DNA from 3 places in the Streptomyces sp. Pv4-95 genome. Region 3 is predicted to be linked to each of the others. Evidence: riboswitches for the same ligand, from Rfam matches in the RefSeq annotation. Region 3 holds a riboswitch; each other region holds the start of a gene.
What was found. A riboswitch is a leader RNA that binds a small molecule or an ion and turns the genes downstream of it on or off. The one in region 3 is predicted to bind cyclic di-AMP.

Region 1 (8,846 bases), 2.5 Mb from region 3:
CACCGAACGCACCTCCGCCGGAACCCGCACCCTCGACCCGTACTCCAAGCTGCTCGACGAACGCATCGTCTTCCTGGGCACTCCGGTCGACGACGCCTCCGCCAACGACGTCATGGCGCAGTTGATGCATCTCGAACACGCCGCGCCGGAGCAGGACATCTCGCTCTACATCAACTCCCCCGGCGGCTCCTTCACCGCGATGACCGCCATCTACGACACGATGCAGTTCGTCTCCTGCGACATCGAGACCGTGTGCCTGGGGCAGGCCGCCTCCGCCGCCGCGGTATTGCTTGCCGCCGGCGCCCCCGGCAAGCGTCTGGCGCTGCCCGGCGCCCGGGTGCTGATCCATCAGCCGGCGTTCAGCGAGCCGGTCCAGGGGCAGGCGACCGACCTCCGGATCCAGGCGGATGAACTGCTGCGCACCCGCGACCTGCTGGAGGAGATGCTGGCGCGGCACACCGGGCAGCCGCGGACGCGGATCGCCGCGGACATCGAACGCGACAAGATCTTCGACGCCCCGGCCGCCGTGGAATACGGCCTGATCGACGCCCTCACCCGCAACCGCAAGCAGTCGTCCGCCCCTCTCGGCGCACGGTGAGCGGTCGTGCTCCCACCCGAACTCCCTCCACTGCCCGCGCTGACACGGGCCGAGGGTGAACTGATCGACCGGTACCTGGAGGTCGTGGACCTGCTGGGCCGCATCAACCCGGCGCGCGGCGACTCCACCTACAGCGGCCTGCGCGCCGCCCAGGCGCTGGTCGGCAAGAGCGCCGAACTGCGGGACGCGCTCACCCTGATGCACCAGCGCGGGGAGAGCGAACTGCATCAGGAGACGCTCACCCGGGCGCTGCGCGTCCTGGACGGCGAGCGACGCGCACGACTCGTCACCGTGCCGCCGCCACCCCCTTCTTGACGCGAACGGCCCCTCTTCCGGCGTTCGCAGCTCCCCCCTCCGACGACGGCCGGGCCCTCCTGTGACGTGTGCAGGACGCCGTCGGCGCGACACGTGCCGGTCTCGGCTCGCACGTACGGCTCAGCGTCGACACCTCTCGCGGGGAGGCGACGAATTGCGCCGGGCACCGCCTCCTTGCAGCGGCGCTCGGCGCTTTCCCCTGGTCCCGCCCCTGCCGGCCGCCACGACACTCCCGACAAACACACCTAAATAACCATTTAGCCGGTATGTGGCGAATGTCACATACGGCATTTTCAACTCGGAATTCTGCCGGTGGATGCGTGACGATCCCTTCGACGACAAGACCCCGCCACAGTGACGGGGCGGTTCGGGCGGGCGCCTAATCCTGCCGCCGTCCGGATGTCCGGTCGACGCTGCTTGGATCGGCAGGAGCGGAGGACCCGAGCACGACGGGGTCCCGGCCATCACGGCCGCGGATCCCTTGGGGTGAAGCCGTACGCACGGCCGGGCATCTTCGCCTGCCCGAACCCGACAGGTCTTCCTTCGCAGGCGGCTGACGAAGGGTTGCGCATGAACATGCGCAGGAATGGATCGAACCTGCCGGTACGTGCCGGCATCATCTGCGCCCTTGCTCTGATCACCGTCGGAGGAACGACGCTGGTACCAGGAGCGGCCGAGGACGCCGCGGCCGCGCAACGCTCCACAAAAGCGTTGCGCGTCGCCGCCTCGAAGCAGGGGTCCCCCTACCAGTACGGCGCTCAAGGTCCCTACCGCTTCGACTGCTCGGGCCTGACGCGCTATTCGTTCAAGCGTGCGGGCAAGGCCCTGCCCCGTACCGCCGCGGAGCAGTACCGCCACACCGAGCGGGTCCCCGCGGGCGTCCGCAGAACCGGTGACCTGGTCTTCTTCCACTCCTCACGGGGCATCTACCACGTCGGCATCTACGCGGGCCGCGGCAGGATCTGGCACGCCCCCAAGGCAGGGGCCGTGGTACGGCTGGAGAAGATCTGGAGCCGCGCCGTCCGGTATGGGCGGGTGGGCTGACCTCGGCCGATACACGACAGAGGGTCAACTGTCGATGGCCGACGGGCAGGTGATCGGCTGATGCGCCGTCAGGCGGCCAGCGCCACCTCGACGAGCAGGATGCCGCCCAACGCGGTCAGCAGCGCTCCCGTGGCGACCTCCAGGGCGCGCGTCACCCGCGGACGGCGCAGCCAGCTGCCGAGGCGGTCGACGAGCAGTGCCACGGCCGGGAACCACACCAGCGCGAGGCCGACGACCATGGTCGCGAGCAGCAGGGTGCGGGGCAGGGCCGGTTCGCCCGCGGGAACGAACTGCGGGAGCAGGCTGAGGAACAGCACGGGCGCCTTCGGATTGAGGGCGTTCGTCAGGAAGCCCTGGCGCAGGCTGCGCACGGTGCCGGGGCGGGCAGCCGTGCCCCGGGCTGCCTCCTCGGTCGCAGCCGGGTCCGCCGAAGCGCCCGCCTCGCCTGCCCCGGCGGGACGGCGGAAGGCCGCCACGAGCGCGCGGGCACCCAGATAGAGCAGGTAGCCGCCGCCGAGGAGCTGAACGGACTCGAAGAGCGCGGGAACGGCGACGAGCACCGCCGCGAGTCCGGCCACCGCGAGCGTGGTGTGCACCAGCAGCCCGCCCGCGACTCCGACCGCGGTCGCCACCCCCGCCCGGCGCGAGGCGAGTGCGTTGCGCACCACGACCGCGAAGTCCGCGCCCGGCATGGCGACCATGCCCGCGGCGACGCCGGTGAAGGTGATCAGCTGTCCGTCCATGGTGCCAGCTTCACCCGTCCGGGCCTTTAATAGGTATTGGCAATCTTCTCTGCCTGCCTTAAGAGGTTCTTTATGTACGACCCGACGCGGCTGGCCGCGCTGGTGGCGGTGGCGGAAGCCGGTTCGATCACCGGGGCGGCCGCCCGCCTCGGCTACACCGCGCCCGCTCTCTCCCAGCAGCTCGCCAAGCTGGAGCGGGAGGCGGGTGCGGCGCTGCTGGTGCGCCACCACCGCGGGGCGCGGCTGACCGCGGCCGGCGAGCTGCTGCTCGTACGGGCCCGGCGGGTGCTCGACGAGCTGGATCTGGCGCGGCACGAGCTGGCCCGGCTGACGGGGCTTTCCGGCGGCCGACTGCGGATCGGCACGTTCATGACGGCGGGCACGCATCTGCTGCCGCCCGCGCTCAGCTCCTTCCGGCGCGCCCACCCCGATGTGGAGCTGAGCGTCACGGAGTATCTGCCGCCCCAGGGGATGGCGGCGGTGGCGCTCGGCGAGGTGGATCTGGCGCTGACGCACGCGTATGTGCCGGGCGATCCGATGCCGGCGCCGGACGGCGTGAGCCTGGAGCCGCTGCTGACCGAGGAGCTGGTGCTCGTCACCGCGCCCGGCCATGCGCTGTCGTCCGCCACCGGGCGGCTGCCGCTGGCCGAGCTGGCCGGGCAGCCGCTGGTCAGCATGGCGCCGGCCAACCCCAACCGGCGCGGGGTCGAGGCGGCTCTGTTGGCGGCCGGGGCGAGCGTCGCGGTGCGCTGCGAGTCGCCCAGCTATGCGGTGGTGTGCGCGCTGGTGAGCGCGGGCCTGGGGGTCGCGGTGGTGCCGGAGATGATGGCGGCCGGTTCGGTGACTCCGCTGGGGGTCCGCCGGCTGGAGCCCGCCGACCTGCGGCGCACGATCTCGGCGGCCTACCGGACCGGCGGCGGCGCACCGGCCGCGGACACCCTGCGGGCGTTGCTGCGCGGGGCCTTCACCCGGCATTCGGGGGCTCCCGCGCAGGCCGCGCCGCCGTCCTGAGGGGATGGCTCCTCAGGCGACGGCGACCGTCCACGGCATGCTGATCCACACGGTCTTGCCGCCGGATTCGGTGGGCACGACCGTGAGCCTGCCGCCCGCCTCCGCGGCGAGGTAGCGGATGATGACCAAGCCGCGGCCGTTGTCCTGCTGTACCGCGGCCGGCAGACGGCGCGGCCGGCGAGGATGACTGTCGGTGACACCGACGCGCAGTCGTTCGTCGCGGTCCAGCCGCATCTCGACGGTGAACGTCGGCGACTGGCCGAAGGTGTGCTGAACGGCGTTGGTCGCCAGTTCGGAGACGATCAGGCGGACGGAGTCGGCGATCACCGCGTCGGCGGGGACTCCCCATCCGGCGAGCACTTCCAGGACGAATCCGCGGGCGGCGGTGACCGAGGCCGGGTCGCTCGGCAGGGTCAGTGAGGATTCCTGGTGGTCTGCCATGCGCGACGCCGTCCTTCTTCCCACCGAGGCCCGGCTCCGGCGCACCGGCCGGGGAGCCGGGATGCCCACCGGGATACCGATGGGCCTCGGGCTGCTGCTTGCGACAGCCTGCCATCCGCCATGGGGTGCAGTGGGCGATCCACCAAGATCTGGATATATCTGTCGCTCGAAGCAGTGAACTCTGCTAAGTGAGAACGTATTTGAGCGACATGACGGGGCTTCAGCACACCCTCTTCCGCCCCCCCCCGGGCGGTCGCCGACCAGCGACGGAGCCGGCAGCACCCGCCGCGCTCGCACGCCGGACCGCCGCGCGGGGGAAGGTGGCACCGTGGGGCGGTTCACCTCGCCACGGCGCTTCGGGCCCGGTCCTCGCTCAGGCGACCGGAGCGGTCGCCACGATCGTGTCGACCGCCCTGGTGATCTGTGCGTCCGTCAGGTCGCCACGGGCGGTGAGCCGGAGGCGGGAGATCCCGTCGGGCACGGACGGCGGGCGGAAGCAGCCGACCGCGAGTCCGGCCGCGCGGCAGTCCGCCGCCCACCGGACCGCCAGTTCCGGCGAAGGAGCCCGTACGGAGACCACCGCGGCGTCCGGCCGTACGGCCGCGAGCCCGGCCGCGGTGAGCCGTCCGTGCAGCTCCGCGGCGACCTGCCCGGCGCGGGCGGCGCGGCCCGGCTCGCGGCGCAGCAGCTGCAGTGCGGCGAGGGCGCCGCCGACTGCCGCCGGTGCCAGTCCGGTGTCGAAGATGAACGACCGGGCGGTGTTGACCAGATGCTCGATGACCCGGGCGGGGCCGAGGACCGCGCCGCCCTGGGAGCCGAGCGACTTGGAGAGCGTCACCGTGGCGACCACATCGGCGTCGCCCGCGAGCCCGGCGGCGGCCGCCGCGCCCCGGCCGCCCTCGCCCAGCACTCCCAGTCCGTGCGCGTCGTCGACGAGAAGACCGGCGCCGTACGTCCGGCATGCCTCCGCGAGCCCCGGCAGCGGTGCGGCGTCGCCGTCGACGGAGAACACCGAGTCGGTGATCGCCAGGGCCCTGCCGTCGTGGCCGGCCAGGGCGGCCCGAACGGCCTGCGGATCGGCGTGCGGGACGACGGTGGTGCGGGCGCGGGAGAGCCGGCAGCCGTCGATGAGAGAGGCGTGATTGCCGGCGTCGGAGACGAGCAGGGCGCCGGGGCCGCTGAGGGCGGTGACGGCGGCGAGGTTCGCGGCGTAACCGGAGGAAAGGACCAGGGCCGCCTCGAACCCGCAGAAATCGGCGAGTTCCCTCTCCAGTCGGGCGTGCAGCTCGGTGCTGCCGGTGACCAGTCGGGAGCCGGTGGCGCCGGCGCCCCAGAGCCGCGCCGCGCGGGCGGCGCCGTCCGTGATCTCGGGGTGCCGGGCGAGCCCGAGGTAGTCGTTGCTCGCCAGGTCGAGCAGCGGGGAGTCGGCGGGGCGGGGCCGCAGGGTGCGGACGAGCCCGGCGCGCCGGCGTTCGTCGCGCGCCGCGTCGATCCAGTCGAAGGTCGCGTCGCCCGCCGGCCGCGGGTCCGGGACGGACAACACTTCGGCGGGTGCGGCCGGCGCGGTGTGGCGCGGCAGCGGCGGCGCGGAATCCTGCGGCATCGTCGTCCTTCTCGATTGTCGGCTGTCGATAGACGTTAGCGGTCGTTCCGCCCGCACACGGTGTGGCGATACACACACCCCGATCGGCCCTCGTTGTGGGAATCCTCCTTGGCCGGGGGCGGTGGCGTACGTCAGGATCAACGCCATGGACCTGCTGAACACACTGGTGGACAAGGGACTGCGGCGCGAGTTGCCGACCCGCGAAGAGGCACTCGCCGTGCTGGCGACCTCCGATGACGAACTGCTCGATGTGGTGGCCGCGGCCGGGAAGGTTCGCCGCCAGTGGTTCGGGCGGCGGGTCAAGCTCAACTACCTCGTCAACCTCAAGTCGGGCCTGTGCCCCGAGGACTGCTCGTACTGCTCGCAGCGCCTGGGCTCCAAGGCCGAGATCCTCAAGTACACCTGGCTCAAGCCCGACGACGCCTCCAAGGCGGCCGCCGCCGGGGTGGCCGGCGGCGCCAAGCGGGTGTGCCTGGTGGCCAGTGGCCGCGGGCCCACCGACAAGGACGTCGACCGCGTCTCGGAGACCATCTCGGCCATCAAGGAGCAGAACGAGGGCGTCGAGGTGTGCGCCTGTCTCGGGCTGCTCTCCGACGGCCAGGCCGGCCGGCTGCGCGACGCGGGCGCGGACGCGTACAACCACAACCTCAATACCTCGGAAGCCACATACGGCGACATCTGCACCACTCACGACTTCTCCGACCGGGTCTCCACCGTCCAGCAGGCCCAGGCGGCCGGCATGTCGGCGTGCTCCGGGCTGATCGCCGGGATGGGCGAGAGCGACGCCGACCTCGTCGATGTCGTCTACGCGCTGCGTGACCTCGACCCCGACTCGGTGCCCGTCAACTTCCTGATCCCGTTCGAGGGCACCCCGCTCGCCAAGGAGTGGAACCTCACCCCCCAGCGCGCGCTGCGCATCCTCGCGATGGTCCGGTTCGTCTGCCCGGACGTCGAGGTACGCCTGGCCGGCGGACGCGAGGTGCACCTCCGCAGCATGCAGCCGCTCGCCCTGCACCTGGTCAACTCCATCTTCCTCGGCGACTACCTGACCAGCGAGGGCCAGGCCGGCAAGGACGACCTCGCGATGATCGCGGACGCCGGTTTCGAGGTCGAGGGAACGGACACCACCACCCTGCCGGAGCACCGCACGTGCGCCGAGGCGGAGGCCCCGGCCGAGGCCGGCCAGGACATCCCGGCCGCCGAAGCCACCGCGACCGTGCCCGCGCCCGTCGACGAGACCCGCCGGGACCTGGTCTCGGTGCGCCGCCGCGGCGCCGGCACCGACCTCCCGCCCAATGCCTGAGCCGCTCACTCCCGACGCACTGCTCGCGCTCGACCGGCAGCATGTCTGGCATCCGTACGGGCCGATGCCCGGCCGCGCCGAACCGCTGCTGGTCGAGTCGGCGTCCGGCGTACGCCTGCGGCTGGCCCAACCGGTCGAGGGCAGCACCGAGTTGGTGGACGGCATGTCGTCCTGGTGGTCGGCGGTGCACGGCTACAACCACCCGGTGCTCAACGACGCCGCGCGCGGCCAGCTGGACCGGATGAGCCATGTGATGTTCGGCGGGCTCACCCACGAGCCCGCCGTACGGCTGGCGAAGCGCCTGGTCGACATCACCCCCGAGCCGCTCCAGCACGTCTTCCTCGCCGACTCCGGTTCGGTGTCGGTCGAGGTCGCCGTCAAGATGTGCCTGCAGTACTGGCGCTCGCTGGGACAGCCGCGCAAGCAGCGGCTGTTGACCTGGCGGGGCGGCTACCACGGCGACACCTGGCAGCCGATGTCGGTCTGCGACCCCGAGGGCGGGATGCACGAGCTGTGGCAGGGGGTGCTGCCGCGCCAGATCTTCGCGGACGCGCCGCCGGCCGGCTTCGACGCCGCGCCCGACGAAGCGTATGCGGCGCACCTGCGCGAGCTGGTCGCCCGGCACGCCGAGGAGCTGGCCGCGGTGATCGTCGAGCCCGTGGTGCAGGGCGCGGGCGGTATGTCCTTCCACTCCCCCGCGTATCTGCGGGTACTGCGGGAGGCGTGCGACGACCACGGCGTGCTGCTCGTCTTCGACGAGATCGCGACCGGGTTCGGCCGCACCGGCGCGCTGTTCGCCGCCGAACACGCCGGCGTCGCACCCGACGTCATGTGCCTGGGCAAGGCCCTGACCGGCGGTTATCTCACGCTGGCGGCGACGCTGTGCACCGCGGCCGTCGCGGACGGCATCTCGCGGGGTGAGCTGCCGGTGCTGGCGCACGGGCCCACCTTCATGGGCAATCCGCTCGCCGCGGCCGTGGCCGACGCCTCGATCGATCTGCTCCTGTCCCAGGACTGGGCGCAGGAGGTCAAGCGGATCGAGGGCGGTCTGCGGACCGGCCTTGCCGCCGCGCGGGACCTCCCCGGCGTACGCGACGTCCGTGTGCTCGGCGCGATCGGCGTGGTCCAGCTGGACCACGAGGTCGACATGGCGGCCGCGACCCGGGCGGCGGTCCGGGAGGGCGTCTGGCTGCGCCCGTTCCGGGATCTGCTGTACACCATGCCGCCGTACATCACCGGCGACCACGACGTGGCACGCATCTGCGCCGCGGTGTGCGCCGCCGCCCGCGAGGGCTGAGCACGGAGTGTCCGGGGCGGGCCGGTCCGGTCCGCCCCCTTCACCATCACAGGTCCACATCTTTTGACGCGCCGTATCGGGCGCGGAGTTCGGAGGCACACCATGTCGGTGCTGTTCGTGACGGGCACGGGCACGGAGATCGGCAAGACCGTCGCCACGGCCGCCATCGCCGCGGCGGCGCTCGCCCGGGGCCGTTCGGTCGCGGTGCTCAAGCCGGCGCAGACCGGGGTCGGTGCGCGGGAGCCGGGCGACGCGGCGGAGGTCCAGCGGCTGGCCGGTCCGGTCACCACCGCCGAACTCGCCCGTTACCCGGAGCCGTTGGCGCCCGCGACCGCCGCACGCCGGGCGGGCCTGCCGCCGGTGCTGCCGCACGACATCGCGGAGGCCGCGGCCAAGCTCGACGCCTCGCACGACCTGGTGCTGGTCGAGGGCGCGGGCGGCCTGCTCGTGCGCTTCGACGCGGACGGCCACACCCTCGCCGACGCCGCCCG
Region 2 (10,936 bases), 1.6 Mb from region 3:
GTCGCCGAGACGGGCGGCTTCACCCGCGCCGCCGAGCGCTGCCATGTGGTGCAGTCCGCCCTCAGCCACCAGATCGCCCGGCTGGAGAAGGAACTCGGCGCCCGGCTCTTTCACCGCACCAGCCGCAGCGTCCGGCTGACCGTCGCCGGTGCGGCCTTCGTCCCGGTCGCGCGGCAGGCCCTGCAGGCGGCGGAGCGGGCCCGCGCCGAGGTGGAGGCGACGACCGGAGAGGTGCGCGGGCGGCTGGCGGTCGGCGCCATCTCGACGGTCGCGGCGGTCGACCTCGCCCGGGAGCTCGGAGCGTTCCGCGCCCGCTGTCCGCAGGTGTGCGTCAGCCTGCGGATGGACATGAGCGACGACCTGATCGAGCAGGTCAGGCAGGGCGGCCTGGACGTCGCCTTCGTCGGTCTGGTGCCCGGCGCGCGCACCGCCGGAGTCCGGGAGAAGGAGCTTGCGCGCGGCGAGCTGGTCGCGGTCGTACCACCCGGCCACCCGCTGGCCCGGCAGGAGTGGACACGTCTGGCGCGGCTCGCCGAGGAGACCTTCGTCGACTTCACGGCCGGCTCGGCCGCCCGCCGCCAGCGCGACGAGGCGTTCCGCGCGGCCGGCCTGACGTCCGAGGTGGCGTTCGAGGTGACGACCGTGGAGTTCCTGGCGAAGCTGGTGCGCGCCGGGCTGGGGGTCGGCATGGTGCCCGAGGCCATCGCCTCGGAGCTGCCCGGCCTGCACATCCTGCGGGTGCGGCCGGCGCCCGAGCGCAGCGAGCGCGTGGTGTGGAGCGGCCTGGGCCCGTCGCCGTCGGCCGTCGCGTTCCTCGCGGGCCTGGGCGTGGAGCCGGGGCCGCGGTAGCCCACCGGGCGGGCGCCGGTCGCGCACGGCGGAGCGCGGTGCGCCCGTGCCGGTCCCCGCGCACCCCGGGCGCAGGCCGTGACTCCGCGGGCGCGCCGGTGCACGCCCACCGGTTACGGTCGGTGGGTGCACGACATGCCCGACGCCACCCCCGCCGACGCCCCCGCGAGCTGCCCGGCAGGCTCCGCGGCTCCGCCCGCCCCCGAGCTGTTCACCTGGGAGTTCGCCTCCGACCCGTACCCCGCGTACGCCTGGCTGCGCACCCACGCGCCGGTGCACAGGACCGCACTGCCCAGCGGCGTCGATGCCTGGCTGGTGACCCGCTACACCGACGCGCGGCAGGCCCTCGCCGACGCCCGGCTCTCCAAGAACCCCCGGCATCACAGCGAGGCCGCGCACGGCAAGGGCAAGGTCGGCATCCCGGGCGAGCGCAGCGCCAACCTGATGACGCATCTGCTCAACATCGACCCCCCGGACCACACCCGGCTCCGCCGCCTGGTGGCGAAGGCGTTCACCCCGCGCCGGGTCGCGGCCTTCGCCCCCCGGGTGCAGGAGCTGACCGACTCCCTCATCGACGACATGATCGCCAAGCAGCCGGACGCGGAGACCGGAGCGGCGGACCTCATCCACGAGTTCGCCTTCCCGCTCCCCATCTACGCGATCTGCGATCTGCTCGGCGTCCCGCGCGAGGACCAGGACGACTTCCGGGACTGGGCCGGGATGATGATCCGGCACGGCGGCGGACCGCGCGGCGGGGTCGCCAGGTCGGTGAAGAAGATGCGCGGCTACCTCGCCGAACTGATCCACCGCAAGCGCGAGTCCCTGGGCGACGAGGCGGACGAGGACCTGATCTCCGGCCTGATCCGGGCCTCCGACCACGGTGAGCACCTCAGCGAGAACGAGGTCGCGGCGATGGCCTTCATCCTGCTCTTCGCCGGCTTCGAGACCACCGTCAACCTCATCGGCAACGGCACCTACGCGCTGCTGCGCAACCCCGCGCAGCGCGAACTGCTGCAGAAGTCGATGGAGGCGGGGGACACCGAGCTGCTCGCCACCGGCATCGAGGAGCTGCTGCGCTACGACGGCCCGGTCGAGCTGGCGACGTGGCGGTTCGCGACGCAGGAGCTGACGCTGGGCGGGCAGCGCATCGCCGAGGGCGACCCCGTCCTGGTGGTGCTGGCCGCGGCGGATCGCGACCCGGAGCGGTTCCCCGAACCGGACACCCTCGACCTCACCCGGCGCGACAATCAGCACCTGGGATACGGGCACGGCATCCACTACTGCCTGGGCGCCCCGCTGGCCCGGCTCGAAGGGCAGACCGCCCTCGCGACGCTGCTGACCCGGCTGCCGGACATCCGCCTTGCGGCGGAACCTGATGATTTGCGCTGGCGCGGCGGTCTCATCATGCGCGGACTGCGGTCGCTTCCGGTGGAGTTCACGCCTCCGCGGCCCTGACCGGGGACGGGTCCGGAATTGACGCTCCGTCACCTGTGTGACCTTTACGTGATCTCCACTACACCGGCTTGTGACTACCCGTGACCCCGGCTACCTTTCGACCGAACCGAAGAGCTTCACCCGATCGGCGGAAGTCAAACCTGGTGCACCGGATGTATTGGTGCGCCGGACGCGGCCGGCGATCGGACAACTCCACCGCCGCGCGAAAGGCAACCGCATGCGTTCCGGGAACGGCCGACACAGGCGCCCCCGTCAAGCACCGGCCATCTTTGTCACGGCGGGGGTCACCGGCGCCGGCATCGCCCTGCCGCTGCTCGGCGCGAGTGGCGCACACGCCGCCGACACCGCGACGTGGGACCGCGTCGCGCAGTGCGAGAGCGGCGGGATGTGGAGCGCGGCCTCGGGCAACGGCTTCTACGGCGGCCTGCAGCTGACCCAGGACATGTGGGACGAGTACGGCGGCGCGGACTACGCCTCCCGCCCCGACCTCGCCAGCCGCTCCCAGCAGATATCCGTGGCCGAGGCGATCCTGGACGACCGCGGGCCCGACGCCTGGCCCAGCTGTGCGGTGAACGCCGGGCTGACCGCGGACGGCTCCTCGCCCGAGGTCGACCCGGGCGGCGTGAGCCTCCTCGACCCGGACCTCCTGGACCCCTCCGACGGCTCCGGCCCGTCCGACTCCTCGGACCCGTCGGACCCGTCGGACTCCTCGGACTCCTCGGACTCCTCGGACTCCTCGGGCTCCTCCGACTCCTCCGGCCCGTCGGAAGGCGACGAGCCGTCCGACGCGACGCCCTCCCCTGACGCGTCGGATCCCGCCGAGCAGTCCGGGCCCGCGGATTCCGATCCGTCCGACTCCGGCTCCCCGACGGCGGACGACCGGCGCGACGACTCCTCCCGTGGCGATGACCCCTCCCGTGCCGACGGCCGGGACGAGGGCGGCAGCCGCACCGACGGGACGGGCGCGCCGGATGACGCGTCCGCGGGCGGCGACTCCACGGCGGATGGGACGCCCGGCACGGGCAGGCACCGCGGCGGCGCCGAGGAGAGCGGTGAGGGCGCGGACGAGGCGGACGACAGCGGCCGCTCGTCGGGCCGGCACGCCTCCCGTGACGGTGACGCGCATCAGACCGGTCCGGCCGGCGGCGACTACACCGTGCGCGCCGGTGACAGCCTGTCAGCCATCGCGGAGGCCCGTGAGGTGCCCGGTGGGTGGCCCGCCCTCTACGACCGCAACGAGGGCGTCGTCGGCGCCGACGCCGACCTGATCAAGCCGGGGCAGATCCTCGATCTCGGGCACATCGAAGGGTAGTTCGCTCACCTTCGCCCCCTTTTGGGAAAGTGAGACAAGGCTCTCGTTCCGGGGTGCGGCGTCCAGCTCCCGCGCCGTTCCCAAACCTGGGTCCACCTGCAGAAATGGGTGCACCCTATGATCAAAAACGGTCAACTTGGTTCAGATGGTGGGGTTTGAACACCAAGGGGGTTACTGCTTACGGTCAGGACCGCTCGCCAAAGCGGGCCCTTCGATCACACGCCGAATCCTGCCGGTGGTCGAAGGCGGTCGACGCGCAAGCGCCGAAGGCAGGAGCGGGGGACCCAAGGTAAGCGCCGGCCCCACCCGTGAAAGCGGGTCAACCGGCTTGGGGTGAAGTCGCATGTCATGTACACGCGGCCGGGCAACTCACATGGCCCGAACCCGACAGCTCACCTCGCAGGCGTCGGTGAGGAAACGAACGAACCATGCTGAACAACAAGGGCAAGCACCGTCGTCCCTCCAAGGCCGTCCGCGTCGCCACCCTCGCCGGTGTCGCCGGTGCTGCCGTGGCCGTCCCGCTCATGGGCGCCTCCTCCGCCTCCGCCGCGTCCGTCGAGACCTGGGACGCCGTCGCCCAGTGCGAGTCCGGTGGCAACTGGTCGATCAACACCGGCAACGGCTACTACGGCGGCCTGCAGTTCTCCAACTCCAGCTGGGCCGCCGCCGGTGGCACCCAGTACGCCGCGCGCGCCGACCTGGCCACCAAGAGCCAGCAGATAGCCGCCGCCGAGAAGCTGCTCGCCATCCAGGGCCCGGGTGCCTGGTCCTGCGCCGGCGCCGGCAACCTGACCGCCGGTGGCCCCTCCCCCGACCTCGACACCTCCGGCGACGCCCCGCAGGGCAACACCGGCGAGAAGGCCGAGAAGCCTGCGCCGGCCCCCGCGCCCGAGAAGTCGAAGCCGGCCCCGAAGTCCAACGCCTCCGGCAACTACACCGTCAAGGCGGGCGACACCCTCGCCAAGATCGCCAAGGCGCACGGCACCACCTGGAAGGCGCTCTACTCGGACAACAAGTCCGTCATCGGCGGCAACCCGAACCTGATCATCCCCGGCCAGAAGCTCGACGTCTGAGCCGACCCCTGCACAGGGGCGCCGAGGACCTCACCGTCTCCGGCCGGCCGGGTGGTCCGTGCGTACGGCGGTACGCACGATCCGCCCGCCCCGGCTGAGGGGTCCGGGGCCGGGCAGCCGGTGTGAACGAACCGGGGACGGACCGCTCTCCCCACGCCGTCCCCCGTGACCATCGCGTCCATCGCGTCTGCCCTCCGCTCCACCCGCTCGTGCAGGAGACCGCCCCGCGGCGGCGCGCCATCCCCCATCGCGCCGCGGCGGGGCTTCTCCATGTCGGCGGCCCGGATTTCGCGTCGCGGAAGAGGGTGCGCACCCGTCCCCGGCAGGCGGTCTTGACCAGCATCGTCAGGCAACTTTTCCCGCTCGGCGAACAATGTGGCGAAACCTCCCATGAGCTGGGCTTTTGGGCCTCTTTTCGTCCCACTGAGCGGGCCGAGGGCGAACGGATGCGCCCAAGGCCGTTAGGCTCGTGCTGCAGAACTCCAGACACCCATGAAGGAGACAACGTGCCGTCCATCGACGTCGTCGTAGCCCGCGAAATTCTCGACTCGCGAGGTAATCCCACGGTCGAGGTCGAGGTCGGCCTCGACGACGGCAGCACGGGCCGTGCCGCCGTTCCGTCCGGCGCCTCGACCGGTGCCTTCGAGGCCATCGAGCTCCGTGACGGCGACCCGAGCCGCTACATGGGCAAGGGCGTGGAGAAGGCCGTCCTGGCCGTCATCGAGCAGATCGGCCCGGAGCTCGTCGGCTACGACGCGACCGAGCAGCGGCTGATCGACCAGGCGATGTTCGACCTGGACGCCACGGACAACAAGGGCTCCCTCGGCGCCAACGCCATCCTCGGCGTCTCCCTCGCCGTCGCGCACGCCGCCTCCGAGGCCAGCGACCTCCCGCTGTTCCGCTACCTCGGTGGCCCGAACGCGCACGTCCTGCCCGTCCCGATGATGAACATCCTCAACGGTGGGTCGCACGCCGACTCCAACGTGGACATCCAGGAGTTCATGATCGCCCCGATCGGCGCGGAGTCCTTCTCCGAGGCGCTGCGCTGGGGCGCCGAGGTCTACCACACCCTCAAGAAGGTCCTGAAGACCAAGGGTCTGGCCACCGGTCTCGGCGACGAGGGCGGCTTCGCCCCGAACCTCGGCTCCAACCGCGAGGCCCTCGACCTCATCCTGGAAGCCATCAAGGAAGCCGGTTACGCCCCCGGCCAGGACATCGCCCTGGCGCTCGACGTCGCCGCCTCCGAGTTCTACAAGGACGGCGTCTACCAGTTCGAGGGCAAGGAGCGCTCGGCCGCCGAGATGACGGAGTACTACGAGGGGCTCGTGGCGGACTACCCGCTCGTCTCCATCGAGGACCCGCTGTTCGAGGACGACTGGGCCGGCTGGAACGTCATCACCGAGAAGCTCGGCTCCAAGGTGCAGCTCGTCGGCGACGACCTGTTCGTCACCAACCCCGAGCGCCTGGCCCGCGGCATCGAGGAGAACTCCGCCAACGCGCTGCTGGTGAAGGTCAACCAGATCGGCTCGCTGACCGAGACCCTGGACGCCGTCGAGCTGGCCCAGCGCAACGGCTTCAAGTGCATGATGTCGCACCGCTCCGGCGAGACCGAGGACGTCACCATCGCCGACCTGGCCGTCGCCACCAACTGCGGCCAGATCAAGACCGGTGCCCCGGCCCGCTCCGAGCGCGTCGCCAAGTACAACCAGCTGCTGCGCATCGAGGAGATCCTCGACGACGCCGCCGTCTACGCCGGCCGCTCCGCCTTCCCGCGGTTCCGCACCGCCAACTGACGCGAGCGCAGCGCACCACTTCGAAGCGTCCCCGGCAACGGTCCCGTACCGTTGCCGGGGACGGCTTTGCTTGCGACGCCCGCAGGGCGGCGGAGCCGGCGCGTAGTGTGCACCGTCCGGTGATCAAGGGGAGGCGATGTGTCCGCGGACCGGTTCTCGACCGCGACCCGACTCAAGGCGCTCGGCGAGCAGGCCGCCGCCCGGGTCTACCGCGCCCGGCCGCCCCGCCGCAACCGCCTCACCGGCCGCGCCGCCCTGCTCGCCCTGGTGATGTGCTCGTTGGTCGTCGCCCTCGCCTACCCCATAAGGCAGTACGTCTCCCAGCGTTCGGACATCGCCGACCAGCGCCGCAAGGCGCAGGAGGCCGGCCGGGAGCTGAACCGGCTGCGCGACGAGAAGGCCCGCTGGCAGGACCCGGAGTACGTCCGGCAGCAGGCCCGCCGGCATCTGCACTACATCGCGCCGGGTGAGACCGGATATATCGTCCAGGACGGCCCCCGCACCGGTGCGGTGCGCAAGGCGCCGGCAGCCGCACAGCGCCCCTGGTACGAGAATCTGTGGGACGGCGTCGACTCCGCCGACCGGCGGTAGCGCCGCCGCACCGCCCCAGTCCGCCTCGTTCCGTCCGGCCCGTCACGTCCCCCGCACCACCGACCTCACCGAAAGCGCACATGGACACCGCCCCGCCCCAGACCGAGCCCACCGAGCCCACCGCCGAGGACATCGCCGCCTTCAAGGAGCAGTTGGGCCGCCCGCCGCGCGGGCTGCGCGCCATCGCGCACCGCTGCCCCTGCGGCCAGCCGGATGTCGTCGAGACGGCGCCGCGCCTGGAGGACGGCACCCCCTTCCCCACGCTGTACTACCTCACCTGCCCGCGTGCGGCCTCCGCGATCGGCACGCTGGAGGCCAACGGCGTGATGAAGGAGATGACCGAACGGCTGGCGAGCGACCCGGAGCTGGCCGCCGCCTACCGGGCGGCACACGAGGACTACATCCGGCGCCGGGACGCCATCGAGGTGCTCCAGGGCTTCCCGAGCGCGGGCGGTATGCCCGACCGGGTCAAGTGCCTGCACGTCCTGGTCGGCCACTCGCTCGCGGCCGGGCCGGGCGTCAACCCGCTCGGTGACGAGGCCATCGCGATGCTGCCGGAGTGGTGGGCGAAGGGGCCGTGCGTGTCGCCGTGCCAGGACACCCCCGAAGGAGATGCCGAATGAAGCGGGTCGCCGCCATCGACTGCGGTACGAACTCCATCCGGCTGCTGGTCGCGGACGTCGATCCGGCGACGGGCGAGCTGAAGGACCTGGACCGCCGGATGCAGATCGTCCGGCTGGGCCAGGGCGTGGACCGCACCGGGCGGCTCGCGCCCGAGGCGCTGGAGCGCACCTTCGCGGCGTGCCGCGAGTACGCCGCGGTGATCAAGGGCCTGGGGGCCGAGCAGCTCCGGTTCGTGGCGACCTCCGCCTCGCGGGACGCCGAGAACCGTGCGGACTTCGTCCGCGGCGTGGTCGACATCCTGGGCGTGGAGCCCGAGGTGATCACCGGCGACCAGGAGGCGGAGTTCTCCTTCAACGGCGCCACCAAGGAGCTCGCGGGCCGTGCCGACGTCGAACCGCCCTATCTGGTGGTGGACATCGGCGGCGGCTCGACCGAGTTCGTGCTCGGCTCCGATTCGGTGCGTGCCGCGCGGTCGGTGGACGTCGGCTGTGTGCGGATGACCGAGCGGCACCTCCTGCGGGACGGCGAGATCAGCGACCCGCCGTCCCCCGGCGATATCGCCGCCATGAAGACCGACATCGCCGCGGCGCTGGACCGGGCCGAGGAGACGGTGCCGCTGCGCGAGGCCACGACGCTCGTCGGCCTGGCCGGCTCCGTGACCACGGTCGCCGCCATCGCCCTGGGGCTGGACCACTACGACTCCGAGGCGATCCACCACGCCCGGATCCCGCTGGCCAAGGTCCGGGAGATCACCGGGGATCTGCTGACGTCCACCCACGCCGAGCGTGCGGCGAGCCCGGTCATGCACCCCGGCCGGGTCGATGTGATCGCCGCGGGCGCGCTCGTGCTGCTGTCGATCATGGAGCGGGTGGGCGCGGAAGAGGTCGTCGTCAGCGAGCACGACATCCTGGACGGAATCGCCTGGAGCGCCGCCTGAGCGCTCTTCCACGTGTACGGCCCCGGCAGCCACGGCTGCCGGGGCCGTCGCGTGAGGCGGGCGCTCACGCCACCCCTGGGCACCGGGGCGCGCGACGGCTCGGCGGTCATGAGTGCGCGAGGGCGTGGAAAGCAAGGCACCGGCCTCGAAATCCCGTCGTTTGAGCGGGTGGTGTCGCGTCTGAGCGTCGCGAAGGGGGCTTCGAGGGGGTCTCCGCGCGGGTCGTCGGAGAAAGTTCGTGAAATCCTTCACATGAAAAAGGCGCTCGATGGGCGAACAAGGTGGCCGTAACGGCCGCATTCGAAGGCTCCGAGCCTCGACGACCCGAAGAATGCGCGATTTCAGGGGTGTTACAAGTATCCGGCCGCGGCGGGTGGTTCAGGCGCCCGGCGCCTCACAATCCCTGATCAACAGGGGTCTCCAACGCTTCGCCCTACACGGTGGTTCCCCGGTCGCGCTATGGCGTCGGTCACGAAGCCGGCGGAGTGTAGCAGACACCTCTGCACTGCTTGTGAAGGGGCTCACGAGCGACCCCCCATGTGGGGGTGGATACTCGATTGCATGAGCACCACGGAGCGTCCCCGGATCCTCGTTGTAGGCGGTGGGTACGTAGGCCTGTACGCGGCACGTCGCATCCTCAAGAAGATGCGGTACGGCGAGGCGACCGTCACGGTCGTCGACCCGCGCTCGTACATGACGTACCAGCCCTTCCTCCCTGAAGCTGCGGCCGGCAGCATCTCTCCCCGCCACGTCGTGGTTCCGCTACGACGCGTGCTGCCCAAGGCGGAGGTTCTCACCGGCCGGGTCACCACCATCGATCAGGACCGCAAGGTCGCCTCGATCGCCCCGCTGGTCGGCGAGGCGTACGAGCTGCCCTTCGACTACCTGGTCATCGCGATGGGCGCGGTCTCCCGCACCTTCCCGATCCCCGGCCTGGCCGAGAACGGCATCGGCATGAAGGGCGTGGAAGAGGCCATCGGCCTGCGCAACCACGTCCTGGAGCAGCTGGACAAGGCCGACTCCACGACCGACGAGGACGTCCGCCGCAAGGCGCTGACCTTCGTCTTCGTGGGCGGTGGCTTCGCGGGTGCGGAGACCATCGGCGAGGTCGAGGACATGGCCCGCGACGCCGCGAAGTACTACAGCAACGTCAAGCGCGAGGACATGCGCTTCCTGCTGGTCGACGTCGCCGACAAGATCCTCCCCGAGGTCGGCCCGAAGCTCGGTGCCTACGGCAAGGAGCACCTCGAAGGCCGCGGCGTCGAGGTCTACCTCAAGACCGGCATGGACTCCTGCGTCGACGGTCATGTCGTCCTGAACAACGGCCTCGAGGTCGACTCCAACACCATCGTGTGGACCGCGGGCGTCAAGCCGAACCCGGCCCTGTCCCGCTTCGGTCTGCCGCTCGGCCCCCGTGGCCACGTCGACACCCAGGCCACCCTGCAGGTGCAGGGCACGGACTACATCTGGGCCGCGGGCGACAACGCCCAGGTGCCCGACCTCGTCGGCCGCAAGGCGGGCAACGAGAACGCCTGGTGCCCGCCGAACGCCCAGCACGCGCTGCGGCAGTCCAAGGTCCTCGGCGACAACGTGGTCTCCGGCATGCGGGGCTTCCCGCAGAAGGAGTACAGCCACGCCAACAAGGGTGCGGTCGCCGGTCTCGGCCTGCACAAGGGCGTCGCGATGATCGTCATGGGCAAGATGAAGATCAAGCTCAAGGGCCGTCTCGCCTGGTACATGCACCGCGCGTACCACGGCATGGCGATGCCGACGTTCAACCGCAAGATCCGCGTCTTCGCCGACTGGACCCTTGCCATGTTCCTCAAGCGCGAGGTCGTCTCGCTCGGCGCCATGGAGAACCCCCGCGAGGAGTTCTACGAGGCGGCCAAGCCGGCCCCCGCACCGGCGGCCCCGGCCACCTCCGGCGACAAGCCGAAGGCCAAGGCTTCCTGAACCTCCGGTCGGTACTCCGACCAGCCCGAAGGGCGTCCGCCATCCGTGGGGCGGACGCCCTTCGGCGTGTCCGCTCTGGCGGGACACGGGCGTTTTGCTGTTCCCTTACGTAGAACGGGACTACACCGGCGCCCCATTGGCGTTTACGTGGTGGGTGAAACTTCTTCGCCCGGCTCGTCAACACGGAGGTGTGCGACATGGCAGAAGCCGCTGGACGGCTCACCAAGCTCGCCGAGGAGGTGCTGGGAGTTCCCCTCCCGGTCCGCATCCGCGCCTGGGATCGCAGCGAGTCCGGCCCGCCGGGGGCACCCACACTCGTCATCCGCAACCGCCGCGCACTGCGCCGCCT
Region 3 (10,936 bases):
GCGGCACGGCCCGGCTGCGGTCCGCCCCCGACGGCGGCACCGTGGTCGAGCTGGAGATGGAGCGCACGGAGTGAGCGCGTGGACGGCACCGACGGACGGCCGCGGCACAAACCACCGTGCGGGGCAGCGGGCGGGGGACGGAGCGAGGGATGATGGCGGAGCAGACACCGAGGGACGGGCGGACGAGATGAGCAGCGACGGCGCACAGCAGGGCGAGGCCGGCACCGGGGCGGCCGAGGGCCGGACCGTACGGGTCGTCCTCGTCGACGACCACCGGATGTTCCGTACGGGCGTCCAGGCCGAGATCGGGGAGACCGAACGCACCGGCGTCGAGGTGGTCGGCGAGGCCGCCGACGTCGACCAGGCCGTCACGGTCATCACCGCCACCCGCCCGGAGGTCGTTCTGCTGGACGTCCATCTGCCCGGCGGCGGCGGTGTCGAGGTGCTGCGCCGCAGCGCCGCGATGATGGCCGACGCCGACCGCCCGGTCCGCTTCCTCGCGCTCTCCGTCTCCGACGCCGCCGAGGACGTCATCGGCGTCATCCGGGGCGGCGCCCGCGGCTACGTCACCAAGACGATCACCGGTACGGACCTGGTCAACGCGGTCTTCCGGGTGGCCGACGGCGACGCGGTGTTCTCCCCTCGGCTGGCCGGCTTCGTGCTGGACGCCTTCGCCTCCACCGACGCCCCGCCCGTCGACGAGGACATGGACCGCCTCACCCAGCGCGAGCGCGAGGTGCTGCGGCTGATCGCCCGCGGATACGCGTACAAGGAGATCGCCAAGCAGCTGTTCATCTCCGTCAAGACGGTCGAATCGCATGTCTCGGCGGTGCTCAGGAAGCTCCAGCTCTCCAACCGCCACGAGCTGACGCGCTGGGCGACGGCCCGCCGGCTGGTCTGAGACCCCGGCCGCACGACGGGACTCGTCCCCACGGCGGAAGGCGGCGCGCGGCCCCGGCCGGGCGCCGGAAACGCCACCGGCCCAGGCCCAGGAACGGGAGGTCTCGGCCCAGGCCCAGGAACGGGAAGTCCCGTCAGGCGTAGGAGCAGGAGGTCTCGGCCCGGACCCGGCCCCAGGCTCACAGCAGGAGAAGGCCGGACCGGGGCCCCCAGGACAGGCCCCGCCCCGACCAGGAACGATGCCCGGCGGTCGCCGGGCCGAAGTGTGGGCAAAGAGGGACGCAGGGCGAGCAACCAGGACCGCGCGGATCGCCATCTAAGGGCGCGGAGAGGCTCGCTGCCGAAGGCGGGGCCGTCACCACCCCGGTCCTTCACCCACCTGTCCTGGAAGCGAGATCCCGATGAGCCTGACGGGCACGCCCTTCTTTCTCACCTCGATCGCGCTGCTGATCGTCGCCCTCGTGCTGCCGCTCGCCCTGTGGGGCCGGATAGCCGGGCCGCGCCTGGTGCGCGGCCTCGCCCGGCTGGTGATGTTGGTGTTCGCGCAGCTCACCGCCATCACCCTGGTCTTCGTCGTGGTCAATGACGCGAACAACCTCTACGACACCTGGGGCGATCTGCTCGGGACCGCCGGCCATGTCGAGGAGGCGAGGGACCTCGGTCCGGACGGCACGGGCGGCAAGCAGATCAACGACCGGCCCAAGCAGCTCCAGCAGTTCCGGCCGGCCGACGACCCGGTGGTCGGCAGCGGCGTGCAGATGACGGATCTCAAGGGCACCATCTCGGGTGTGAACGGCGAGGTCTATGTATGGCTGCCGCCGCAGTACAACGACCCCGCCTACCGGAACACGAAGTTCCCGGTGGTCGAGGTACTGCCCGGCTACCCCGGCTCGTCGAAGTCCTGGCTGGGCTCGCTGCGCGCGGGGGAGCAGCTGCGGCCGCTCATGGAACGTGGCGAGGTCAAGCCCTTCATCCTGGTCGCGCCGCGTACCAACGTGCTGGGCACCGCCGACACCGGGTGCGTCAACATCCCCGGCAAGGTCAACGCCGACAGTTGGCTGACCGTCGACGTGCGGCAGATGGTCATCGACAACTTCCGGGCCGGTAGTACCCCGGACGCGTGGGGCCTCGCGGGGTATTCGGCGGGTGCTCACTGCGCCACGAAGCTCGCGCTGGCCCACCCGGACCGCTACCGCGCCGCGGTCGCCATGTCCGGCTACAACGACCCGGCGATCGAGCGCGATTCGCTGGCCGGCAAGGACCCGAAGCTGCGCGTGGAATCCAACCCGATGAACATCCTGAGCGCGGCCAACGCGGCGGGTAAGCCGCCGCGTACGGCCCTGTACATCTCGGGCGCGTCGGGCGACGGCTACCAGGCGGGCCTCGGGCTGCGGCAGATCGCGAGGAAGCCGACGACGGTGACCGTCCAGCAGATCCCGGCGGGCGCGGGCGGGCACTCCACGGCGGTGTGGAAGCAGCAGGTGCCGGTCACCTTCGCGTGGTTGGGCCGCCAGATCACGGCGTCGAACGGCACCCTCAGCCCTTGACCCCAACATGCGGGTCAGGCAGGGCGGGAGGCCCCCGCGAACGGCATCTGGTCGATCGGTGCGATGCGCACCGGCGCACCCGGATGCGGGGCGTGGATCATCTTCCCGTCGCCGATGTAGAGGCCGACGTGGCTGATCCCGGCGTAGAAGAACACCAGGTCGCCAGGGGCGAGTTGGGATCTGTCGATGCGGGATCCCGCGTTGATCTGGGTGTAGGTCGTACGGGGCAGGGAGATCCCGCCGGCCTGCCAAGCGGCCTGTGTCAGGCCCGAGCAGTCGTACGCGGAGGGGCCGGTCGCGCCCCAGACGTAAGGCTTGCCCAGCGCGGCGTAGGCATACGAAACAGCTTGCGCCGCACGGGGGTTGGGCGCCTGGGCCGCCTCCTCCCCACCTGAGGCGGCGTCGCTCCCGCCGGCGGCGTCCTCGTTCCCCATACCCTGCCGCTGCTCGTCGGTCAGCCGGTCGAGCAGCCGCTCCGCGGAGTCCAGCTTCCGCACCACCGTCACCCGGTGCTTCTTCAGCGCGGCCTCGGTGTCCGCCAGCCGTTCCGCGGTCTCCTCCGCCCGCTCTCGGACCTGCCGGATACTGCCGAGCCGGCGCGCGTAACCGGCCACCGCGTTCGCCTGGTGGCTGCCCGCGCGCTCCAGGACGGTGGCGCCGTCGAGGTAGCGCTGGGGGTCCGCGGACAGCAGCAGGCGGACGGTGGGGTCGACCCCGCCGGAGCGGTACTGGCCGGCGGCCATGGATCCCAGGCCGGCCTTCGCGGAGTTCAGCTTCAACGTCCTGCGCGCGGCCTCGTCCTGGAGTCGGCTCAGTTCCTCGCGCGCGGTGTCGGCCTGCTCCTTGGCGCCGTTGTACTTCTGCGTCGCCACCTCTGCCTCCTGGTACAGCGTGTCGACCCGGTCCTGCACCTGGGCGGGGGTGAGTTCGGGTGCGGCCTGGACGGTGCCGTCGAAGGCGGTGGCGGTGGCGGCTCCCGCGAGGGCCAGAACGGCGGCCGTACGGGCGGTGCGCGCACCGCGCGCCGTGCCGCCGGTGAGGGCGAGCGGGTGGTGCCTGGTCCTGCGGTGCGACGCCACTGTGGCCGTCACTTCCTTCCCTTCGGGCCGTGCGTGGCCCGGGTGGTCCGGGCGGGGTCCGGTGGGTCCGGCGGCGGCCCGTGAAGAGGGGGAGCGGGCCGCCGCCATTCCTTCCGGCGGGGCGGTCGACGCGTCGCCGGGGCGGAGACCGGCGACAGCGGGGAGTCGACCGCCTGGAGGAGGACGCTAAACCTGCGTCTCCCCGGGGCGAGCCCGCTTGCCCGGCATTGCTCACTTTCGACCGCCGATTGTCCGTAGCTGACCGCGCGGTCGCCGGGGCCGCGGTCGGCTCCCTGCCTGCCCTGACCGATGCGGCGATCGGGGGTGCCCTGCCCGAAGGCCCGTGCTATGCGGCGGATACGATCCAGCACTATGGACGTAGTAATCAATATCTTCGTCGGCCTGCACATCATCGGCATCGCCTCCCTGCTGGGCGGCTTCCTGACCCAGATGAAGGCGATGAGCGCAGGCGGGGCCCGGTTCGTGCCGGCCATGCTGCACGGCGCGCTGACGATGCTGGTGACCGGCATCGTGCTGGTCGGCCTGAACCAGGCGCAGGACCAGGAACTCAACAACATCAAGATCGGCATCAAGATGGCCGTCCTGGTGGTGATCCTGGCGCTGGTCTACGTCAAGCGGGACGAGGAGACGGTCGCCAAGCCGCTGTTCGGCGCGGTCGGCCTGCTCACGGTCGCCAACATCTTCATCGCGGTGCTCTGGACCTGATCCGGCCCGGTACACCGCTCGCGCGCTCACGGCGTCGTCCGGACGAGGCCCTGCGGACGGCCTTGCGGAAGGCCCTGCAGACGGCTCACCGCGCGGTCCCCACCTCCGGAGTCCGGTTCGGACTTCCGGGGCGGTGACCGCGCGGTGGCATGTGGGGGGTGGCCGTGGGGGGTGGCCTTGGCGGAGCGGCGCCGGCGCTATGCCGGGCGGACGCTCCCGTAGATGGGCATGTAGTAGATCGACTCCTCGCGGACGTTGGCGCCCGGCTTCGGTGCGTGGATCATCTTGCCGCCGCCTATGTACATCCCGACGTGGCTGATGTCGTCGTAGAAGAACACCAGGTCACCGGGCTGAAGGTCCTTGGTGGCCACCCGCTCGCCCACCTTCACCTGGTCCCAGGTCGTGCGCGGCAGGTCGACCCCGGCCGCCTTCCATGCCGCCTGGGTCAGCCCCGAGCAGTCGTAGGACGTGGGGCCGGTCGCGCCCCAGACGTACGGCTTGCCCATCTGCGCGCGGGCGAAGGCGAGCGCCTTGTCGGCCTTGGTCGAGTACGAACCGCCGGTGTCGCTGCCGCCGCCGGTCGAGCCGTCCGAGGCGCCGTCGCCGGGCTGCTTCTGCTCCTCGCGCTGCCGGCGCTCCTCTTCCGCCTGCTTGCGCGCCAGCTCCTCGGCCTTGCGCTGGGCCGCGGCCTCCCGCTTGCGCTCCAGCTCGGCCAGCCGCGCCTTCTCCTGGGCGGTCAGCCGGGACAGCAGCTGCCGGGCCTCGGCCAGCTTGCCCTGGACCGACTGCTTGGACTCCTTCAGTGACGTCTGGGACTCCTGCAGCCGCTCCAGACTGCGGGTCGCCTCCGCGCGCTGCCGGGTGGCCTCGGCCTGCTGCTCCTGGTAGTCGGTGACCGCCTGCTTCTGCCGGCCGGTCAGCCGCTCCATGAGGTGGCTGCGGTCGACGAACTGCTGCGGGTCCTTCGCGAGCATCAGCTGCGCGGTCGGGTTCATGCCGCCGGTGCGGTACTGGGCCGACGCGAACGTGCCCAGCGTGCGCCGGGACTCGTTCATCCGCTCCGCGCGCTTGGCGGCGGCGTCCAGGAGCTTGTCGACGGTTTCGCGCTGCCCCTCCGCCTTCTCCTTGGCGGCGTTGTACTTCTGGGTGGCGACCTCGGCCTGGCGGTAGAGGCCGTCGACCTTCTGCTTGACCTCTTCGATGGTGGGCTTGGGCGCCCGGGGCGCCGCGTCGGCGGACTGCGAGAGCAGCGTGACCGAGGCGAGGGCGGCGGTGGTGAGCCCGGCCGCCGTGCGGCGGCTTCCGGGCGAACTGAGCACGCGGGTGCGCGGCTTGCGATGCGACGCCAAGGCCGGCGACTCCTTCCGTGGACCGCCTACCGGGTTAGCTGTCGGGTTCGGGCGGGTGTCGCTGACGGAAGGCTTGCCCTACGGTCGTCGCGTCCGCCTCCGGCGGCCGCGCCGATCGATTCACCCCGGTGGTGCTGGTGGGTCCCCGGCTCCGGGTGCCTTCGTGGCAGGGCCGGACTCGGCGGAGGCGGCCCGTGCTGACGCTGTCGTCTGCGGGGATGCGGGCTGCCCGAGCGAGCACGGTAGCCAACTCGTGTGGCTCCTGTGAAGGCTGATGTTCGATTTGCCCGAAACCTTTTCGTGACCTGAATGTGTGCCAGGCGTACTTGCGGCAGATGTCGGGTTCGTGGTGGTGGCGGGGGCCCGCGCCACGGCTCCGGGGTGTGACGATCCGGTGCACGACGGTGACGAAGTGGGCCGAGGCGCCCCGCGTCGACGACCGGCGTCGCCCTCGTCGCCCGCCGGCTCCCGATTTCGACTCCCCGCGGCCCCGCCGGCCCCCTGCACGACACCCTGGACGGCTCCCGTTCAGCCGCTCCCCGGTCTCCTCCGGCGCCACTCCGGCCGATTCGGACCCACTATCCGATACTCCGGGGCGGGCTGTCAGTGGGGCCGCCTAGACTCGGTGGGCGATGAGCAGCCTCTTTGACGACAGCTTCCTGGCGGACCTCGGCCCGAAGGGCGAGGAGCCCCCGCCGCCTCCCGAGGACGAGGACGGTCCCGCACAGGAGGAGATCCCCGCCGACCTGTTCGGTGGCCGCTTCGACGTGCCCGGCGGGATCCCGCACGCCATCGGCCCGGGGCGCGACCGCTACTACCGCGACGGCGCCGCCCGCCCCGCGGTCGATCCGGACGCCCTCCTGGAGGGGCTCAACGAACAGCAGAAGGCCGCCGTGGCGCACACCGGCGGGCCGCTGCTGATCGTCGCGGGCGCGGGTTCCGGCAAGACCCGCGTCCTGACGCACCGCATCGCGCATCTGCTCGGCGCCCGCGGTGTGCACCCTGGTCAGATCCTCGCCATCACCTTCACCAACAAGGCCGCGGGCGAGATGAAGGAGCGCGTCGAGGAACTGGTCGGCCCGCGCGCCCACGCGATGTGGGTCTCCACCTTCCACAGCGCCTGCGTCCGCATCCTGCGCCGGGAGAGCAAGAAGCTGGGCTTCACGTCCTCCTTCTCGATCTACGACGCGGCCGACTCCAAGCGGCTGATGGCGCTGGTGTGCCGGGACCTCGATCTCGACCCCAAGCGCTTCCCGCCCAAGTCCTTCAGCGCCAAGGTCTCCAACCTCAAGAACGAGCTCGTCGACGAGGAGACCTTCGCCCAGCAGGCCGCCGACGGTTTCGAGAAGTCCGTCGCCGAGGCGTACTCGATGTACCAAGCACGCCTGCGCGAGGCCAACGCCCTCGACTTCGACGACATCATCATGACGACGGTCAATCTCCTCCAGGCCTTCCCGGATGTCGCCGACCACTACCGCCGCCGCTTCCGGCACGTGCTCGTCGACGAGTACCAGGACACCAACCACGCCCAGTACACCCTCGTACGCGAACTGGTCGGCCCCGCGGAGGAAGCCGGCGAGCTGTGCGTCGTCGGCGACGCCGACCAGTCCATCTACGCCTTCCGCGGCGCCACGATCCGCAACATCCTCCAGTTCGAGGAGGACTACCCGGACGCCACGACGATCCTGCTGGAGCAGAACTACCGCTCCAGCCAGACGATCCTCAGCGCCGCCAACGCCGTCATCGAGCGCAACGAGAACCGCCGTCCCAAGAACCTCTGGACGGACGCCGGAGCCGGCCCCAAGATCACCGGCTATGTCGCCGACACCGAGCACGACGAGGCCCAGTTCGTCGCCGACGAGATCGACCGGCTCACCGACGCGGGCGACGCCAAGGCCGGCGACGTCGCGGTCTTCTACCGCACCAACGCCCAGTCCCGTGTCTTCGAAGAGATCTTCATCCGGGTGGGGCTGCCCTACAAGGTCGTCGGCGGCGTGCGCTTCTACGAGCGCAAGGAGGTCCGCGACGTCCTCGCGTATCTGCGGGTGCTCGCCAACCCCGAGGACACCGTCCCGCTGCGCCGCATTCTGAACGTCCCCAAGCGCGGCATCGGCGACCGCGCCGAGGCGATGATCGACGCCCTGTCCCTGCGCGAGAAGATCACCTTCCCGCAGGCGCTGCGCCGGGTCGACGAGGCGTACGGCATGGCCGCCCGCTCCGCCAACGCCGTCCGGCGGTTCAACGTCCTCATGGAGGAGCTGCGCACCATCGTCGAGTCCGGTGCGGGCCCGGCGACCGTCCTGGAGGCCGTCCTGGAGCGCACGGGCTACCTCGCCGAACTCCAGGCCTCCACCGACCCGCAGGACGAGACCCGGATCGAGAACCTCCAGGAACTCGCCGCGGTGGCCCTGGAGTTCGAGCAGGACCGCGGCGAGGAGAACCCCGGCACCCTCTCCGACTTCCTGGAGCAGGTCGCGCTGGTCGCCGACTCCGACCAGATCCCGGACGAGGACGAGGACGGCAGCGGCGTCATCACCCTCATGACCCTGCACACCGCCAAGGGCCTGGAATTCCCGGTGGTCTTCCTCACCGGCATGGAGGACGGCGTCTTCCCGCACATGCGCTCGCTGGGCCAGACCAAGGAGCTGGAGGAGGAGCGCCGGCTGGCGTACGTGGGCATCACCCGCGCCCGTGAGCGGCTCTACCTCACCCGCTCGACGATGCGCAGCGCCTGGGGCCAGCCGTCGTACAACCCCGCCTCCCGCTTCCTGGAGGAGATCCCGGACGACCACGTCGAATGGAAGCGGACCGGGCCCGCGACGCCGTCCGCTTCCATGGGCGGACTCTCGTCGGGCGGCGGCTTCGGGAGCGGCATCGGCTCCGCGCTGTCGTCGTCGGCGCGGGCGAAGGGCCCGAGCGGCTTCGCGACCCGCCGGTCGAAGGACCGCACGGTCGTCGCGCTGACCATCGGCGACCGCGTCACCCACGACAGCTTCGGGCTCGGCACGGTCGTGGGCGTCAAGGGCAGCGGCGACAACGCCGAGGCGACGATCGATTTCGGCGGCGAGAAGCCGAAGCGGCTGCTGCTGCGGTACGCGCCGGTGCAGAAGCTGTAGCCGGCGCGGGGGACGGCGGAGTCGTCGGGCCGGGGGCATCGCCCTCGGCCCCTTCGACGGGCCGGGATCCGGTCAGTTGGGGTCGAGGCCGTGGCTGCGCAGCCACGGCAGCGGGTCGACCGCCTCGCCGCCGCCGGGGCGCACCTCGAAGTGCAGATGCGGCCCGGTGGAGTTGCCGGAGTTGCCCGAGTAGGCGATCTGGTCACCGGCCTTGACCGAACCGGAGCGGATCTTGGTGCTGCTGAGGTGGCAGTACCAGGTCTCGGTGCCGTCGGGTGCCGTCACGATCGCCATGTTGCCGTACGCGGAGTTCCACTGGGTGCGGACGGTGCCGTCGGTCGCGGCCATGACGGAGGTGCCGTAGCTGACCGGGAAGTCGATGCCGCTGTGCACGGACATCCAGTTGACGCCGGCCTGGCCGTAGAGCGCGCTCAGTCCGTGCTGCTTGACCGGCAGCAGGAACTTGGGACGGGCGGCCTCCTTGCGGGCCGCCTCCTCCGCGGCGCGCTTGCGCTCCAGCGCCTGGCGCTCCTTGAGGTCGATCCGCTCCTGGGTACGGCTGGCCCGGTCGCGGAAGTCGTCGGCGCCCCTGCTGAGCCCTTCGAGCTGGGTGTCGAGCTTGCTGTTGGCGAGGGCCGGTTTGATGCCGCCGGTGTCCGGCGCGGCCTGCGCGGTCGCCTCTTCCTTGTCGTCGCCCGTGAAACCGCTGACGGACGCGGCGGCCACGGCGCACACCCCCATGGCGGCGACCGAGGGGACGGCGACGGTCAGCAGCGCCGACCGCTTCACCGGCCGCCGGCGGCCACGGCCGCGGACCGACTTGCCGGCCTCCCGGCCGACGACGCGAGTGGCGACCGGCGGAGTGACCGGCATGGCCTGCGTCATCGCGTCGGCGACGGCCGCGGCCTCCTCGGACACGGGAGTCGACGCGGTGTGGGCACCGTCCTCCGACTCGTACGTCTCGTGCGCCTGCCCGGCGAACTCGTGACCCGCGCTTTCCGGGGTCGCGTCCTGCCCAAAGGGGTCCTGCCCGAAGGCGTCGTGCCCGAGAGCGTCGTGCCCGGGGGCGGCGTCGGGGGCCGCCCCGTAAAGGGCGCCCTCGTGGGACGTCGTCTCGAACTGGCCGGTCGCGTACGGATCGGAGTCGTACTGCCCGGTCCCGGTCTGCCCGGCCTCGAACTGGGTGGCCTCGAACTGGCCGGTGCCGTAGCCCGTCGCCTCGCCCCAGACGGTGGTGTCCCACTGGCCGGTGTCGTTCGGCGGGGGCCCTGCCTGGGCCGGGATGCTCGCGATCAGGCCCTGGTCCTCGGTCGACCAGACGGCGGTGGCGTCGAAGCTGCCGGTCTCCTGGAGCGCGTCGGCGTGGTACCCGGCGGGGTCGTAGCCGTTGGTGGGGTAACTCCCGCTGTCGTAGCCGCCGGTGGCGTAGTTGCCCGCGTCCCATCCGCCGTCGGACTGCGCGGGGACCCCGTAGCCGGTGTCGTAGCCGGGGTGGCCGTACGCTCCGGTGTCCTGCCCGGCCAGGCCGTGCGCGGCGGTGTCGTACGCGGGAGCCCCGTAGGCGGTGTGTGCGTACGGGTCGTGTTCCGCGGCCGGCTGCTGCGTGCCGTAGGCGGCGTAGGAGCCGATGTCGTAGGCGCCGGTCTCGTGGCCGCCGGCGTCGTACTGGCCCGGGACGAAGGCGTCGGGATGGCCGGTGGCGTCGTACCCGCCCTGGCCGTAACCGGCCTGCCCATAGGCGCCGGTGTCGTACACACCGGTGTCGTAAGTGCCCGTGGCATAAGGGTCCGTGGCATACGCGCCGGTGTCGTACTGGCCCGTTTCGTACGAGCCGGGAAGCGAACCGAAGAGCGGGTCGCCGCCGCCGTACTCGGCCACGGCATCCTGGGAGTGCTGCGGGGCGTAGACGTCGTAGCCCGGATAGTGCGCATGCGAGGCGTCGGAAGCGGGGCCTGTCGGAAGCGGAGCCCCCGATGGGTGACGGTCGTTCACCAACTTCTCTTTCGCCTCGGCAGCAGGAGAATTAGCGGCGACTGTACCCGGCGGTACGCGACGGCGACAATCTTCCACAGGTTTCAGCCTCGACGAGACCGGGCATTTGGCCGCCTTTCGCCAATCCACATGCGAGATATTGGCGCCACGTTCGACGTTTGTTCGATGTCGAGCCGTGATCGCCGCGCGAATGCGGGGCCAATGCGACGCGGTGAGGGATCGGTTCA

Region 1: another riboswitch for cyclic di-AMP. It lies ahead of QOM21_RS04175 (C40 family peptidase); the one in region 3 lies ahead of QOM21_RS14730 (NlpC/P60 family protein).
Region 2: another riboswitch for cyclic di-AMP. It lies ahead of QOM21_RS21860 (transglycosylase family protein); the one in region 3 lies ahead of QOM21_RS14730 (NlpC/P60 family protein).

The regions. Positions count from the first base shown of each region.
Region 1 is NZ_CP127172.1:891,214-900,059, forward strand. Features, by position in the region: gene QOM21_RS04165 (ATP-dependent Clp protease proteolytic subunit) at 1-598, shown strand, start outside; gene QOM21_RS04170 (hypothetical protein) at 605-913, shown strand; cyclic di-AMP (ydaO/yuaA leader) riboswitch at 1,315-1,480, shown strand; gene QOM21_RS04175 (C40 family peptidase) at 1,484-1,957, shown strand; gene QOM21_RS04180 (LysE family translocator) at 2,026-2,700, opposite strand; gene QOM21_RS04185 (LysR family transcriptional regulator) at 2,773-3,711, shown strand; gene QOM21_RS04190 (ATP-binding protein) at 3,724-4,152, opposite strand; gene QOM21_RS04195 (8-amino-7-oxononanoate synthase) at 4,526-5,755, opposite strand; gene bioB (biotin synthase BioB) at 5,901-7,058, shown strand; gene QOM21_RS04205 (adenosylmethionine--8-amino-7-oxononanoate transaminase) at 7,051-8,355, shown strand; gene bioD (dethiobiotin synthase) at 8,458-8,846, shown strand, end outside.
Region 2 is NZ_CP127172.1:4,973,637-4,984,572, forward strand. Features, by position in the region: gene QOM21_RS21845 (LysR family transcriptional regulator) at 1-849, shown strand, start outside; gene QOM21_RS21850 (cytochrome P450) at 985-2,304, shown strand; gene QOM21_RS21855 (transglycosylase family protein) at 2,522-3,616, shown strand; cyclic di-AMP (ydaO/yuaA leader) riboswitch at 3,827-4,037, shown strand; gene QOM21_RS21860 (transglycosylase family protein) at 4,045-4,689, shown strand; gene eno (phosphopyruvate hydratase) at 5,196-6,482, shown strand; gene QOM21_RS21870 (septum formation initiator family protein) at 6,621-7,073, shown strand; gene QOM21_RS21875 (DUF501 domain-containing protein) at 7,154-7,696, shown strand; gene QOM21_RS21880 (exopolyphosphatase) at 7,693-8,634, shown strand; gene QOM21_RS21885 (NAD(P)/FAD-dependent oxidoreductase) at 9,196-10,587, shown strand; gene QOM21_RS21890 (class I SAM-dependent methyltransferase) at 10,785-10,936, shown strand, end outside.
Region 3 is NZ_CP127172.1:3,360,430-3,371,365, reverse strand. Features, by position in the region: gene QOM21_RS14755 (PspC domain-containing protein) at 1-74, shown strand, start outside; gene QOM21_RS14750 (LuxR C-terminal-related transcriptional regulator) at 188-901, shown strand; gene QOM21_RS14745 (alpha/beta hydrolase) at 1,302-2,447, shown strand; gene QOM21_RS14740 (NlpC/P60 family protein) at 2,462-3,538, opposite strand; gene QOM21_RS14735 (hypothetical protein) at 3,899-4,252, shown strand; gene QOM21_RS14730 (NlpC/P60 family protein) at 4,450-5,601, opposite strand; cyclic di-AMP (ydaO/yuaA leader) riboswitch at 5,609-5,795, opposite strand; gene pcrA (DNA helicase PcrA) at 6,234-8,717, shown strand; gene QOM21_RS14720 (peptidoglycan DD-metalloendopeptidase family protein) at 8,790-10,709, opposite strand; gene QOM21_RS14715 (esterase/lipase family protein) at 10,934-10,936, opposite strand, start outside.